DNA from 3 places in the Pseudoalteromonas sp. CO109Y genome. Region 3 is predicted to be linked to each of the others. Evidence: predicted binding sites of a transcription regulator. Region 3 holds the regulator's gene; each other region holds the start of a gene.
What was found. Region 3 encodes FliA, which starts transcription of late flagellar genes. Its sites were predicted from a motif close to CTAAAGNTNNNNNNNNNNNNGCCGATA; they were not measured.

Region 1 (4,865 bases), on a different contig from region 3:
TCGTTTTATTGTCCACACTGTTTTCAGTTTGAACCGGTCGCAAAAGCATTAACGGCAAGTCTTCCTGAAGGGACTGAATTTGTAAAAAGCCATGTTAACTTTTTAGGTGGTGTATCTAAGCAAACGCAAAGTAACTTAAGCTATGCCTACTTAATTGCTAAGCAACATGGCAAAGGTGAGCAAGTTGCTGATCAAATCTTTAATAGCATCCACAGACAGCGCGCTTTACTAAAAGATATAAAAGACGTGAAAGCATTACTTGCGACCAATGGTATTAGCAACGATGTGTTTGACGCTGAAATTGCAAGCATGCCAGTGATTAGTGCTGAAAAAGCGATGCAAGATAAGCAGCAAAAATATTCAGATATGGGCGCCCTTACTGGTGTACCAACTTTTATCGTCAATGATAAATATAAAATCAATTTAAACACCATCAAGAGCCAGCAGATGCTTGATGAGTTAGTCGAATTTTTATTAAAACAATAATTTTGGAGTAAGAAGTAATGATCAAGTTAGTAAAAGCTGTATTAATGGCTGCCACGCTAGGTTTAGCGGCAAATGCCTCAGCTGCTCAATATGAAGAAGGTAAGCATTATGAAACGATTGATGCACGCGCTTCTAAAAAGCCTGAAGTAAAAGAGTTCTTCTCATTCTACTGCCCACACTGTAATAACTTCGAGCCAGTAGTGAAAGAGCTTAAAACACTTCTTAAAGATGGCGTTAAATTCAAAAAGAGTCATGTTGATTTTTCAGGTCCTCGTGACCCAGAAATTCAGACTATCTTAGCGCAAGGTTATGCGACGGCTAATGTGTTACCACAGAAAGACGCGTTAGTAGCCGCTGTGTTTAATCATATTCACGGTAAGCGTGCTCGTATTAACGAACTTGCAGATATGAAAGACATCTTTGTTTCACAAGGTGTGTCGGCTGAAGATTTTGATAAGTACTACAATAGCTTCTCTGTACGTACTATGGCATCTAAGATGAAACGCGATCAAGAATATTACCAACAAAAAGGTGCTTTAAAAGGCGTTCCAACTTTTATTGTTAATGGTAAATACCGTGTAATCCTAGGTGCGGATTCAGGTATTAGCGATGCGAAGAGCATGGCAGACTTAATTAACTACCTAGCTGATAAATAAGCTTAGTTAGTTGAATTTAATAGAAAGCTCCGTTCGCGGAGCTTTTTTGTTGGTAAAGCAAATGCAAAAACTATTAGTTTCAAGCTGTTTGTTAGGAAATCCTGTTCGTTATGACGGGCAATCGCAAAACTTACTCCATCCTGGTTTAGAAACTCTTAAACAGCAAGGAAGGCTCGTTGCATTCTGCCCTGAAGTAGCTGGTGGCTTACCTACACCAAGGCCGCCTGCAGAAATCAAAGCGGGTAGAGTACTTACCAAAGATGCACAAGATGTCACAGTACAGTTTGCTTATGGCGCAGAACAAGCACTTAAGCTTTGCAAAAAGCAGGGCATTCGCTATGCGCTGTTAAAAGAATCAAGCCCTTCATGTGGTCGCAATACTATTTACGATGGTAGTCATTCAGGAAAGAAAATTTCAGGGATGGGGTTAACTGCAAAACTGTTAAAAGACAACAATATAGAAGTCTTCAGTGAGCAGCAGTTGCCAGCGCTATTTGCTGCGCTGGCAGATTGATTTTATTTACGTTGTAAAAACACACCTGATTCGATGTGGTGGGTGTAAGGGAATTGGTCAAAAATCGCAAAACGTTTTACTTCATGGGTTTTGCATAAGTGATCAAGGTCACGCTCTAAGGTATCTGGGTTACACGAGATATAAATAATATTGTCGTAGTTCGCAACTAGGTCACAAGTTAGTGTGTCCATGCCTGCACGTGGTGGATCTACTAAGATTGTTTGGCAGTTATAGCTTTTCAGGTCTATGCCATCTAAACGAGAGAAAGTACGTTCGCCTTTCATTGCTTGGGTGAACTCTTCACTCGACATACGAATGATATCTAAGTTCTCAACCTTGTTTTGTGCGATATTGTATTGCGCAGAGTAAACTGATGATTTTGAAATTTCAGTGGCTAATACACGGTCGAATGAACCTGCAAGAGCAATCGAAAAGTTACCATTCCCACAATATAACTCCAGTAAGTCATTATTGAGTGGTTGGCAAAGGGCTTGTGCCCACTCTAGCATCTTGATGTTTACTTTCGCATTCGGTTGCGTAAAGCTATTTTCGACTTGTTGATAAATAAGCTCTTTACCGTTAACGTTTAAACGCTCGATAACATAGTCATTACCAATCACTTCTTTTTGCTTACGAGCACGGCCAATAAAATCAATCTTAAACAGTGTGCTCAGTTTTGCTTTAAGCTCTTTAATTGCTTGTAGCCACTGCTCATCTAGTTGTTTGTGATACAACAAGCTAACAAGGATCTCGCCACTTAAGCTTGAAAGGTAATCGATTTGAAACAGCTTACGGCGCAGAACTTCATTGTCTTTTAAGTTTTCGATCATCGCTTGCATCACTTCACCCACTAAAGGTGCGGCAGGGTCAAACTCATCTACGCGGATCTTTTCTTTGGTTTGTTGATCAAACATGATGTGAAACAGGTCTTCACCTTCATGCCAAACACGAAACTCTGCACGTTGGCGGTAATGAATAGGATCAGAGCCGAACACTTCTAATTTTTCGACCCCAAAACGTCGAAACTGTGAGGTGATGCGCTGCTCTTTCTCACTCAATTGTGCATCGTATTGAGTTGTATCAATTTTTATAACCGCCATGGCTGATTACCTTTTATCTCTTAGCTTTATAACGGCGCTATTGTAGGGAGCGCTGAGGATTTGTCTAGTTTTGTTATTTATTTTAGTGTCGTTTTTTTATACAAAAAACTTAAGTTTTGTGGTTTTTGGCCGATAATGAGTTAACCATAACATGGAGTCGGATCATGAAAATTGGCAACCTAGGCTATATGCCTAATACAAATGTGAATAAATACAATGGTAAACAGGCACTGCAGCAGCCTACCATTCAAAATCGTCAAGATAGTTATCAGCAACGCGGCAGAGAGCTCGCGGCAAAAGTTCTTGATGATAAACTTGCTGAAGCACTAGGTTTACCTAAAGCCGAAGAGAAAAAAGATAAACCCTTGTTCGACTTTGAAGAGATCGTGAAAAACGTACTCGACTTTGTTGGCGGCGCACTTCGTAAAGCAAAAGCCGATGGTGCTGATGATGAAAAACTCAAAGGCATGCTAGGTGATGCACGTAAAGGTGTGCAAATGGGCATCGACGATGCGTATGATGAGCTTAAAGAGTCAGGTATTCTTAACGATGACATCGAAGAGGGTATCGAAAAGTCTAAAGAAGGTATTTTTAAAGGTATTGATGAATTAGAAGAAGACTTGTTCAATCCTAAGCCTAATGCGGTTTCAGTAAGCCAAGCTCAATACATCAGTTTAAGTAATAACGCAGAGTACACTTTCACCACCGCTGAAGGTGATGAAGTCAGTATTAGCTTTGCTGATGCATACGAAAGTAAGTCTGCAAGCAGTTATAGCAAAAATGGCGACAACGAAGCCTTTGTCAGTGAGTCTTCGCAATCACGTGATTTATCATTCTCGATGTCGGTCAATGGTGATTTAAATGAGCAAGAGCAGCAAGCTATCAATGAATTGATGGAAGACTTGCAGAGTGTTAGCGAAACATTCTTCTCTGGTTCATTAGAAGATGCCTTTGAACAAGCTAAAGAGCTTAACTTAGGTAACGAGCAACTCGTTGGCTTTACCATGGATTTGAAACAAACCAAAACAGTAGCAGCTATCAAAGGGTATGAAGAATATAAACCTGCTCCCGAAAAAGAAGTTGCTGAGAAAATAGCGCCATTTAATGACGACTTGAAACAGGCGTTTAATAAAGCGGGTGACATTGGTTTGCAAAATGAACTGGCTGGCATCTTACAATGGTTAAACCAAGATAAAGAAGAAGTCAGTAAGCTGGTGGATTATACCAAAGCAATGTTTGAGCAAATGAATAAGCTTCGCTCGGCAACAGAAGAAGAGGCTTAGCCCTTTCTTTCTTTTTATCAAGCTGCATGGCAAACTGCTGACCTTTGATGATCCGAGGTAAGCAGTTTGTCAGTTCATATAATGGTGTTTGATTCTGGTATAGGTGGAACAACTGTACTTGAACAGATCCAAGCATTGATCCCAGATGCTGATTATAGTTATTTTATGGACAATGCTTTATTGCCTTATGGCGAGCAAAGTCAGCAAACGATCATAGCCCGCCTTTTTGCGCTACTACAGTTTATCGAAACAGCAAACTTACACGTTGATATCCTAGTTATTGCGTGTAATACCGCCTCTACCTCTGCCTTAGAAACTATTCGCCAGCACACAAATATAGAAGTTGTCGGGGTAGTACCTGCGATAAAACCCGCTTGCGCTATAAGTAACAGCAAACATATTGGTTTACTGGCAACACCATCAACCATCAAGAGTCGCTATACTGCAAACTTAATTAGTACTCATAGCCAAGACACACAAGTCAGCTTATATGGCTCAACTGAGCTGGTAGAAATTGCAGAAACACTATTTCATACGCAGAAAATCAATAAAGCAAAGCTTGAGAATGTATTGAGTGATTTAGCGATAGCAGAAGATATAGATGTATTGGTACTTGGCTGTACACACTTTCCATTACTAGCCAGCGCGATTAGTGACTACTATAAACAACAGATCTTCCTTATTGACTCAGGCAAAGCGATTGCTAAGCGCGTTGAAAGTTTAATTGCTCTACGAGGCTTTACTCTTACTACAGATAAAAAAAAGCCGCTGCACTATTATGCAACGGCTCCTATTGGTCATTCGCAATTAAGCGTTGAGCTTATTA
Region 2 (4,865 bases), on a different contig from region 3:
CTTGTACATGTAGGTGCTGTAAGACAAATCCCAAAGGTGGCGGTCAACTAAACGGAACAACTGTAAAATGGGCGCCATTATCACAACCAACTGCCCTAAAACACTTTGCCATAAGTAGACTTTATCTTTAATACCTAAGTAAGCAATGATTGCCATCCAAGCAATATCATTAAAAGCCCAGACTACATAGCGCCAGATATAGATATCATCAAATTCTCTTAAAGCAGAATAAATAAGAGTTCCATAAAGGAAAAAAGCAGCAGTAATGATAGAGAAATAAAAAGCGGGCCAATCTTTACGAAGGTAAAAAATAATAATAGCCGGGCTCAAAATGAACACCCAGCTATTGCTTAATATAACTCTAATTTCTACAAACCAATCAGGCAAAATGCAGTGCCTTAATCAGTTTTATCGTCATCACCGCCATCACCATTGCCTGGCATATAGCTATATTTATCAACTTTTTTCATTTTTATACTCCATTACATGTGTTAATGAAGTTTCACTTTAATTGATTTATTGCCTTACATCAATAGGGTCAGACTCGTGTGCTTTACCTTGCATAATAGAGATTTCAACACGGCGATTACGCTTGCGATCTTCATCGGTCACATTCGGTACAAGGGGCCTTGTTTCTGCGTGACCTACCACCATCATCCGAGATTTATCAAAACCTGGCGCTTTTTCCATTTCACTGGCAACTGCCACCGCACGTTTTGATGATAAATCCCAATTATTAGTATATAGCTCATTCGATACTTGGAAGTCATCAGTGTGACCTGACACGGTTATTTCACCCGGCACATCTTTTAACAGCGTAGCAATATCACGGATAATAGGTTTAAATTTTGGCTGTAAAAAAGCACTACCTGATGGAAATGAGCCATTCTCACGAATACGAATAATAATTTGCTGGCCTAATGACTCAAGCTCAATTGCACCATCCATAATTTGCTGTTCTAATTGCTGGGCAATTTTCTTCACAAGTTCATTTGTTTGTTCTTGATCAGCTGCTGAAATTGACTGCTCCAACGCTTGTTGCTGAGCCGTACTTTGCGATTCACCACCACGTTTATTACCGCGCTGTTCTTGACGACCACCGGCAGAGCTTTCGTCGCCAGCCTGAAACTCAAGCATTTGTTGCGTCATTTCTACGGTTTGTTGTTGAATCGTTTCAATAGGAGTGGGTTCAGGTTTACCCGGAGTGAACTCCATGGCAATGACCGAGGTTCCTTTTGGAATATCTTTTACTTCAATTTTATTTTGTACACCGAAAGCAAACTTCATGGAGCCGGCAATTTGCTTAAACTTCAGTACGTCCATTTCTGAGAAGGCAAGCAAGAGTACAAAGAAGCACATTAATAATGACATTAAATCTGCGAAGGTTCCCATCCAGGCGGGTAAACCTGGAGGTGGACATTTGCACTCTTGATCTGACATACCCTACTCCTCGGTATCAACTTTACGTTTTGATTCGGCTAAGTAGTTTTTCAAGATACCTTCAATTACTTTCGGGTTTTGACCATCTTGAATACCCAGTACCGCGTCGAGAATTAAGCGTTGATTAAGTGCTTCCTCGTCTTTACGTAGCTCTAATTTTACCTGAATTGGAATAGCAACAACGTTTGCTAAGAACGCACCATAGAGAGTTGTTAAAAGCGCAACCGCCATTGCAGGGCCGATTGCTTTTGGGTCATCCATGTTTGATAACATAGCAACCAGACCGATTAGCGTACCGATCATCCCCATCGCAGGAGCGATATCCGCAAGTGATTTGAATAATCCAGCCCCAAGTTCGTGACGGTTAGCTGTAAGAGAAATATCTTTTTGTAGTGTGGCACGAACAACATCAGCATCATGACCATCCACTAACATATCGACCCCTTTGCGCATAAAACCGTTGGGGATTTCGGCTTCTTCTAATGCTAAGAAACCACCTTTACGTGCTGAGTCAGCTAATTCTACTGCTTTTTCAATTAATTCTTCTGGAGATTCGATTTTGAACATAAAGGCTTTTGCAGCGACTTTACCTATGCCCAAAAATTGCCCCATAGTGAAATTCGATAATACGATAAAAATCGAACCACCAAATACGATGACCACCGAAGGCGTGTTGTAAAACATTGCAACTTGGCCGTCACTACTTAACACCATCGACATAGCAATTAAGCCTATGGCACCAAGAATACCTATTATGGTTGCTAAATCCACATACCCCTCCAGAGGAACAATTACACGACACCCTCAGGTATCAAATTTTTATTATTAACTGCTTATCGGCAAGCAGTTGAAATACTTAAATCATTAAATGAATTAATTTTATTTTAATGTAAGTTTTTTAAGCTACAAGTTTAAGCTGTATCTAAAACCGTAAAAATAGCATATTGAAAATGGATTATGCGTAAAAAAACACATCATTCTTTGACCTAGTTTAGCATTCCCCCTAAAATTGGCCTCACTTTCTAACAGCTATCGAGGCCACAATGGCAACAAAGAAACCAGAAAACTTAAGCTTTGAAGAAGCGCTGGATGAATTATCTCAAATTGTTGCACAAATGGAGCAAGGTGAATTGTCACTAGAACAATCGCTAAAACAATTTGAACGCGGCATTGCACTGGCGAATGCTTCGTCTGGTAAGTTACAACAAGCCGAACAAAAGGTTGCCATTTTAATGGGTAACGATAGCCAAGCTCCTCTTAGCAATTTTGATTCAAACTTGGACTAATTAAGTGCAATTAAAAGAACAACTACAACGCGCTCGTGAAGACGTTGAGGCACATTTAAATCGCTATTTCGAACTACCACTTAATACCGAAAAAACCATCAAAGAAGCCACCCATTACGGTGTTTTAAATGGTGGTAAGCGCTTACGTCCTTATCTTGTATACGCAACGGGTCGAATGATGGGCGCAGACAAGACCGATCTTGATATTCTTGCTGCCGCTATTGAGTGTATTCATAGCTACTCTTTAGTCCATGATGACTTACCAGCCATGGATGATGATGACTTAAGACGTGGCCGCCCTACTTGTCATATTGTTTATGGCGAAGCGCAAGCCATACTCGCGGGCGATGCATTACAAACGCTGGCATTTGATTTAATTGCCAACCATCAATTTGCCGTTCCTGCGAGCCAGCAAGTAAAAATGATTGCCTCATTAAGCAAAGCCTCAGGTATTGAAGGTATGGTAGGTGGGCAAGCACTGGATATTGAAGCGACCGATAAAGAAATTACCGTTGCGCAGTTAGAGCGCATTCATCAGCTAAAAACAGGCGCCTTGCTTAATTGTGCTATTACACTCGGTGCATTGAGTGCAAAAAGCTGTGATGAACATACTCTCGCACAATTAAACCTATTTGGCCAAGCAATAGGGCTAGCTTTTCAGGTACAAGACGATATCCTTGATGTAGAAGCTGATACTGAAACATTAGGTAAGCCACAAGGCTCAGATATTGCGGCTAATAAAGCAACTTACCCTGCTTTATTAGGTATGGCTGGTGCAAAGCAAAAAGCGCAAGATTTACTAGCTCAAGCTCATCAAGCTCTTGAGGCAATTGATTATGACACCAGCGAACTGGCGAGCCTTGCTAGCTATATCGTTGAACGTAATTATTAATGCCTAAAAAAGAAAGACAAAATAACTAAAAAATCAGAGCAGCAATGGGCTATAATGCACTCTGGTTAGCGAAGGATGTATAAAAAATCATGACACTTGATAGTAGCAAGTATCCATTATTAAGTTTGGTTGACGAACCAGCACAACTGCGTGATTTAGCGCAAGACAAGTTACCTGCGTTTAGTAAAGAGTTACGCGAATACCTACTTAATTCAGTTTCGCAAAGTAGTGGTCATCTAGCATCAGGTTTAGGCACTGTTGAACTAACCGTTGCGCTGCATTATGTTTATAACACTCCTGAAGATCGTTTAGTATGGGATGTGGGTCATCAAGCATACCCGCACAAAATCTTAACGGGTCGTCGTGACCAAATGCATACTATTCGTCAAAAAGACGGTTTGCACCCTTTCCCATTCCGTGAAGAAAGCCCTTACGATACATTTAGTGTTGGCCATTCGAGCACCTCTATTTCAGCTGCCTTGGGTATGGCCATTGCTGCCGAAAAAGAAGGTAAAGATCGTAAAACTGTTGCTGTTATTGGCGATGGTGCGATCACTGCTGGTATGGCATTTGAAGCGATGAACCACATGGGTGATGTTAACCCTAACGTGTTAATTATCTTAAACGATAATGAAATGTCGATTTCAGAAAACGTAGGTGCACTAAACAATCACTTTGCCCGTATCTTGTCTGGTAGCTTCTACACCAATATTCGTGAAGGCAGTAAAAAACTACTTTCTGGTTTACCGCCAGTGAAAGAACTTGCCAGCCGCATGGAAGAACACTTAAAAGGTATGGTCATTCCAGGTACTTTCTTTGAAGAGTTAGGCCTTAATTACATCGGCCCAATTGATGGTCATGACGTTAATATGATGGTAGATACCTTACGTAATATGCGTAACCTTAAAGGCCCGCAATTACTACATATTAAAACGCAAAAAGGTAAAGGTTATAAACCTGCCGAAGCGGATCCAATTGGTTACCACGGCGTACCAAAATTTGATCCTAGCATGTCAAAATTACCAAAATCTAAACCTGGCGCTGCCACATTCTCAAATGTGTTTGGTGACTGGTTATGCGATATGGCAGCTCAAGACGACAAGCTAATGGCAATTACCCCTGCGATGCGTGAAGGCTCAGGCATGGTACGTTTTTCTAAAGAGTACCCAGCGCAATACTTTGATGTAGCAATTGCTGAGCAACATGCTGTAACGCTTGCAGCTGGCCTTGCTTGTGAAGGGTTGAAG
Region 3 (4,865 bases):
AGTGAAAGATGAACTAGGTGTTGATGCGGTTATTATGTCGAACAAAAAGCTTGCTAACGGCGTTGAAATCGTTGCAGCTGTTGATTACGACAAAGCAGCCCCGAAAGCCGAAGCTAAACCAGCCGTGGCACAATCAGCACCTGCTCCAGAGCATAACTTTGTTAAACCTGAGCCAATGCGTGCTAAACCTGAGCCGCAAGCGAAAGTTGCTGATAGCCTACAAGCGTTACTTGAGCGTCAAGCCCCACGCCCTCGTTCGCCAGAGCTTGCGTCAATGTTTAGTCAATCTGGTATTGATACGAGTGAACACTATCAACCAAAAGAGCCAAGCTGTGAGCAGCAACAGCCTGAATATAAGCAAGCTCCTCGTTATCAACAGCAAGCAGCACCTCGTGTACAAACTCAAGCACATAGCTTAGGTTTTGATGACGACTTAGATTCTGGTTTTGATGATTTAGATTCACCAGCCGAGCACAAAAACTCAGCACCTGCGAATCAATCAGAAATGACGACCATGCGCGAAGAAATGAATGCGATTCGTCAATTACTTGAACACCAAGTATCTGGCCTAATGCAACAAGATATGGCGCGCCGCGATCCGACTCGTGCATGTATGATTGACCGCTTAGCAGGTATGGGCATTGAACGTGATGTTGCTGAGCAAATGGCGTGTTTCATTCCTGACGATGTATCACGTCAACAAGCGTGGCAAGCACTTCTGCAAATGGTTGAAAACCAAATGCATACAACGAATAACGAAATCCTGCGTCAAGGTGGTGTATTCGCATTAGTGGGTCCAACAGGCGTTGGTAAAACAACCACAGTTGCAAAATTAGCTGCACTGGGTGCACAAAAATATGGTGCTGATAAAGTGGCGTTGATCACCACTGATACCTACAGAATTGGTGCCTACGAACAATTGGCTACTTATGGTCGAATTATTGGCTGTGGTGTTAAGCAGGTAAAAGATGCGAATGAATTAGCTGAAGTGTTATACCATTTACGTAATAAGCGTCTAGTATTAATAGACACAGCGGGTATGAGCCAACGTGATTTACGTTTAACTGAGCAGTTAAATACCCTAATGCGTAATCAGCGTGTTGATATTCGTAGTTATTTAGTATTAAGTGCTACAGCACAGATAAATGTGTTGCAAGAAACCGTAAGACACTTTAAAAAGGTTCACCTAAGTGGCTGTATCTTCACTAAATTGGATGAATCTTTAAGTTTAGGTGAGATTATTAGCATAGCGATTCAAAATCGCCTGCCAATAGGGTATCTTACTAACGGTCAGCGCGTTCCTGAGGATATTCGCGTAGCGAATGCTGAAAAACTAGTGAAAAAAGCTGAACAATTGTATTTAAAACGAGCAAAAGCACAACATTCAAGACGTCAAGCAGTAGCGTCGAACACAGTAGGGATGTATGATTAACACAGTATTAGATCAAGCAAGCGGCCTGCGCAAAATGAATCAAAATAATAATAGTGGCGTTAAAGTTATCGCTGTTACTGGCGGTAAAGGTGGAGTGGGTAAAACCAACGTTTCACTCAATACCGCAATCGCATTAGGTCAGCAAGGAAATCGTGTATTAGTATTAGATGCCGATTTAGGTTTGGCAAACTGTGACGTAATGCTTGGCCTTCGTGTTGAACGTAATTTATCTCATGTTTTGTCAGGCGAGTGTGAGCTTGACGAAATTCTTGTTGAAGGCCCTGCGGGCATCAAAATTGTACCAGCGACGTCTGGTTCACAAAGTATGGTTGAATTAACGCCATCTGAGCATGCAGGCCTTATTCGCGCTTTTAGCGAGTTAAACACCGAGTTTGATATATTAATTGTTGATACCGCCGCAGGTATTTCTGACATGGTATTAAGCTTTTCTCGTGCAGCCCAAGACGTTGTTGTGGTTGTATGCGATGAACCTACCTCAATTACTGATGCTTACGCACTTATTAAAGTGCTTAGCCGTGAGCATGGCGTATATAAATTTAAAATTGTTGCCAATATGGTGCGCAGTTTGCGTGAAGGGCAAGAATTATTTGCTAAACTTTCAAAAGTAACGGATCGTTTTTTAGATGTTTCAATGGAGTTGGTAGCAACCATTCCTTATGACGAGAACATGCGTAAATCTACGCGACGTCAAAAGGTGATTGTTGAATTATTCCCGAACTCTCCGGCAGCGGTGGCGTTTAAAACATTAGCAACAAAAGCAGTTAAGTGGCCGATCCCTAATCAACCGTCTGGCCATTTAGAATTTTTTATTGAAAAACTAGTAAACGGCTAACTATGACAACATCGGTGAATAAAGCGATGGGATATCAATCAGCACAGAATTTAAATGCGATTGTCGAAAAACATGCCTCTTTAGTCAAAAAAGTGGCATGCCATCTAATTGCTCGTTTACCTGCCAGTGTGCAACTCGATGATTTAATTCAATCAGGCATGATAGGCCTAATTGAAGCGTCAAAAAACTTTGATGCTAGCAAAGGTGCTAGTTTCGAAACCTTCGCTGGAATTCGTATTCGTGGTGCGATGTTAGACGAAATTCGTAGAGGTGACTGGGCGCCACGCTCTGTTCACCGAAATGCCCGCCTTGTGGCTGAAACCATTTCCGAATTAGAAAGCTCTTTAAATCGTGAGCCCAAAGATACTGAAGTCGCTGAAAAACTTGATATTACGCTAGATGAGTACCATCATATTCTACATGATGTAAATTCGAGTAAAGTATTAGGTATTGAAGATTTAGGTGTAGATGAAGACGTTATCACACCAGTAGGTCAGGATTTAGGACTAGACAAACCGTTTAATAACGTTAAAAATGAGCGGTTTAACCAGTCTCTATTAACGGCTATCCAATCGTTACCAGAAAGAGATGCTCTCGTTTTGTCTTTGTACTACAACGACGAAATGAACTTAAAAGAAATAGGACACATACTCGATGTTAGCGAGTCGCGTGTGAGTCAAATACATGGTCAGGCGATGATTAAGCTCAAAGCAAAAATCAATGACTGGATTAATTAGTAGTAAGTAAATAAAGGTTCAAACCTCACCGGAGGATGTTTTGGATAAAAACATGAAAATTCTTGTTGTTGATGATTTTTCTACAATGAGACGTATCATTAAAAATCTATTAAGGGATTTAGGTTTTACCAATGTGCAGGAAGCTGACGACGGTTCAACAGCATTGCCAATGCTACAAAATCAAGAATTTGATTTTGTTGTAACAGATTGGAACATGCCTGGTATGCAAGGTATTGATTTGTTACGTGCAATTCGTGCTGATGATAGCCTTAAGCATATTCCTGTTTTAATGGTGACAGCTGAAGCGAAAAAAGAACAAATTGTTGCTGCTGCTCAAGCAGGTGTAAATGGCTATATCGTTAAACCATTCACTGCTGCGACACTTAAAACCAAATTGGAAAAAGTGTTTGAACGTCTAGGTTAATCTAAGGGGAGAGGCTTATGTCAGCACTTGCTGCGCCTCAAATAAGTTTAGAGCAAGCTCGTCAACTTGTTGAGTATCTTGAAAATGGTGAACAAGAAAAAGCGGATAAGCTCATTCTTGACGCTGCATCAAAAGAACAATCAGAGTTGTTTGCTGAAGTCGGCAAATTGACGCGTCAGCTTCATGAAGCATTAAAAAACTTTGACCTAGATACTCGTCTCACTGATTTAACTACCGAAGCGATCCCAGACGCTAAGCAGCGCTTAAATTATGTTATGGAAATGACAGAAAGCGCCGCCAATAAAACCATGGATGCGGTTGAAGCAAGTTTACCAATAGCGCAACAACTTGCTGATGAAATTGCCGCAATCAAACCTACGTGGGATCGTTTAATGAACCGAGAAATTGAACTCGGTGAATTTAAATCGTTATGTCATAGCTTAGATAAGTTCATGAATAACTCGCATACCAAAACCGATGAGCTCCAAGGTTTGATGACTAATGTGCTGATGGCGCAGGATTATCAGGATTTAACCGGACAAGTTATTCGCCGTGTTATTGAGTTGGTGCGAGAGGTAGAAGACAGTTTAATTAATCTCTTAACTGTGTTTGGCAGTCAAGAAGATGGTCATCAACAACAAGAAAAACAGGCCATAGAAAAAGCACCTGCAACAAGTGACACACTAGCAGGTCCTGAAGGGCCAATTATTGATAAAGAGTCTCGCGATGATGTTGTCTCAGGACAAGATGAAGTCGATGATCTATTATCAAGCCTGGGCTTCTAAGAGGAGAGTAGCTGCATGAGCTTTGAAGTCGATGAAGATATATTACAGGATTTCCTTGTTGAAGCAGGAGAAATCTTAGAGCTTTTGTCAGAGCAATTAGTCGAGCTTGAAAACAACCCAGAAGACAAAGATCTATTAAACGCCATTTTTAGAGGCTTCCATACTGTTAAAGGTGGTGCAGGCTTCTTAAGTATGACTGAACTTGTAGATGCGTGTCATGGTGCAGAGAATGTTTTCGATTTATTACGCCAAGGTCTGCGCAGTGTAACACCAGAACTAATGGACGTAATTTTACAGGCTCTCGACACTATCAACGAAATGTTCGCTACGATTCAAAATCGCGAACAGCCAGAGCCTGCAGACCCAGCCCTATTAGAAGTCCTTCATAAATTAAGTCAGCCACCGACTGCAGAAGAGCTTGCAGGTGAAGATTTATCTGTAGCAGACGATGTTGCAGTTGCACCTGAAGAACCCGCAGTTGAAGAGCCAGTTGTTGATACGCCTGAAGTTACAGCAGAAACAACAACAGACAACATCGATGAAGATGACCCATTTGCGTTTGATATGTTATTTGATGGCGGCGGTCTTGCAGATAGCAGCGCTGAGTCACAAAATATTGACGAAATCACCGAAG

Region 1: the regulator FliA is predicted to act here: its motif matches at 2,865-2,891, upstream of EXT43_RS00125 (DUF5610 domain-containing protein).
Region 2: the regulator FliA is predicted to act here: its motif matches at 2,275-2,301, upstream of pomA (flagellar motor protein PomA).

The regions. Positions count from the first base shown of each region.
Region 1 covers NZ_SGPD01000001.1:19,200-24,064, forward strand. The annotation lists gene EXT43_RS00105 (thiol:disulfide interchange protein DsbA/DsbL) at 1-486, shown strand, start outside; gene EXT43_RS00110 (thiol:disulfide interchange protein DsbA/DsbL) at 504-1,142, shown strand; gene EXT43_RS00115 (DUF523 domain-containing protein) at 1,204-1,656, shown strand; gene trmA (tRNA (uridine(54)-C5)-methyltransferase TrmA) at 1,659-2,756, opposite strand; gene EXT43_RS00125 (DUF5610 domain-containing protein) at 2,921-4,039, shown strand; gene murI (glutamate racemase) at 4,106-4,865, shown strand, end outside; gene EXT43_RS00135 (RNA-binding protein) at 4,863-4,865, opposite strand, start outside.
Region 2 covers NZ_SGPD01000024.1:213,176-218,040, reverse strand. The annotation lists gene EXT43_RS09675 (hypothetical protein) at 1-387, opposite strand, end outside; gene EXT43_RS09670 (flagellar motor protein MotB) at 517-1,440, opposite strand; gene pomA (flagellar motor protein PomA) at 1,444-2,211, opposite strand; gene xseB (exodeoxyribonuclease VII small subunit) at 2,484-2,726, shown strand; gene ispA ((2E,6E)-farnesyl diphosphate synthase) at 2,731-3,618, shown strand; gene dxs (1-deoxy-D-xylulose-5-phosphate synthase) at 3,708-4,865, shown strand, end outside.
Region 3 covers NZ_SGPD01000017.1:163,072-167,936, forward strand. The annotation lists gene flhF (flagellar biosynthesis protein FlhF) at 1-1,432, shown strand, start outside; gene EXT43_RS06940 (MinD/ParA family protein) at 1,425-2,285, shown strand; gene EXT43_RS06945 (RNA polymerase sigma factor FliA) at 2,312-3,022, shown strand; gene cheY (chemotaxis response regulator CheY) at 3,063-3,446, shown strand; gene EXT43_RS06955 (protein phosphatase CheZ) at 3,464-4,231, shown strand; gene EXT43_RS06960 (chemotaxis protein CheA) at 4,247-4,865, shown strand, end outside.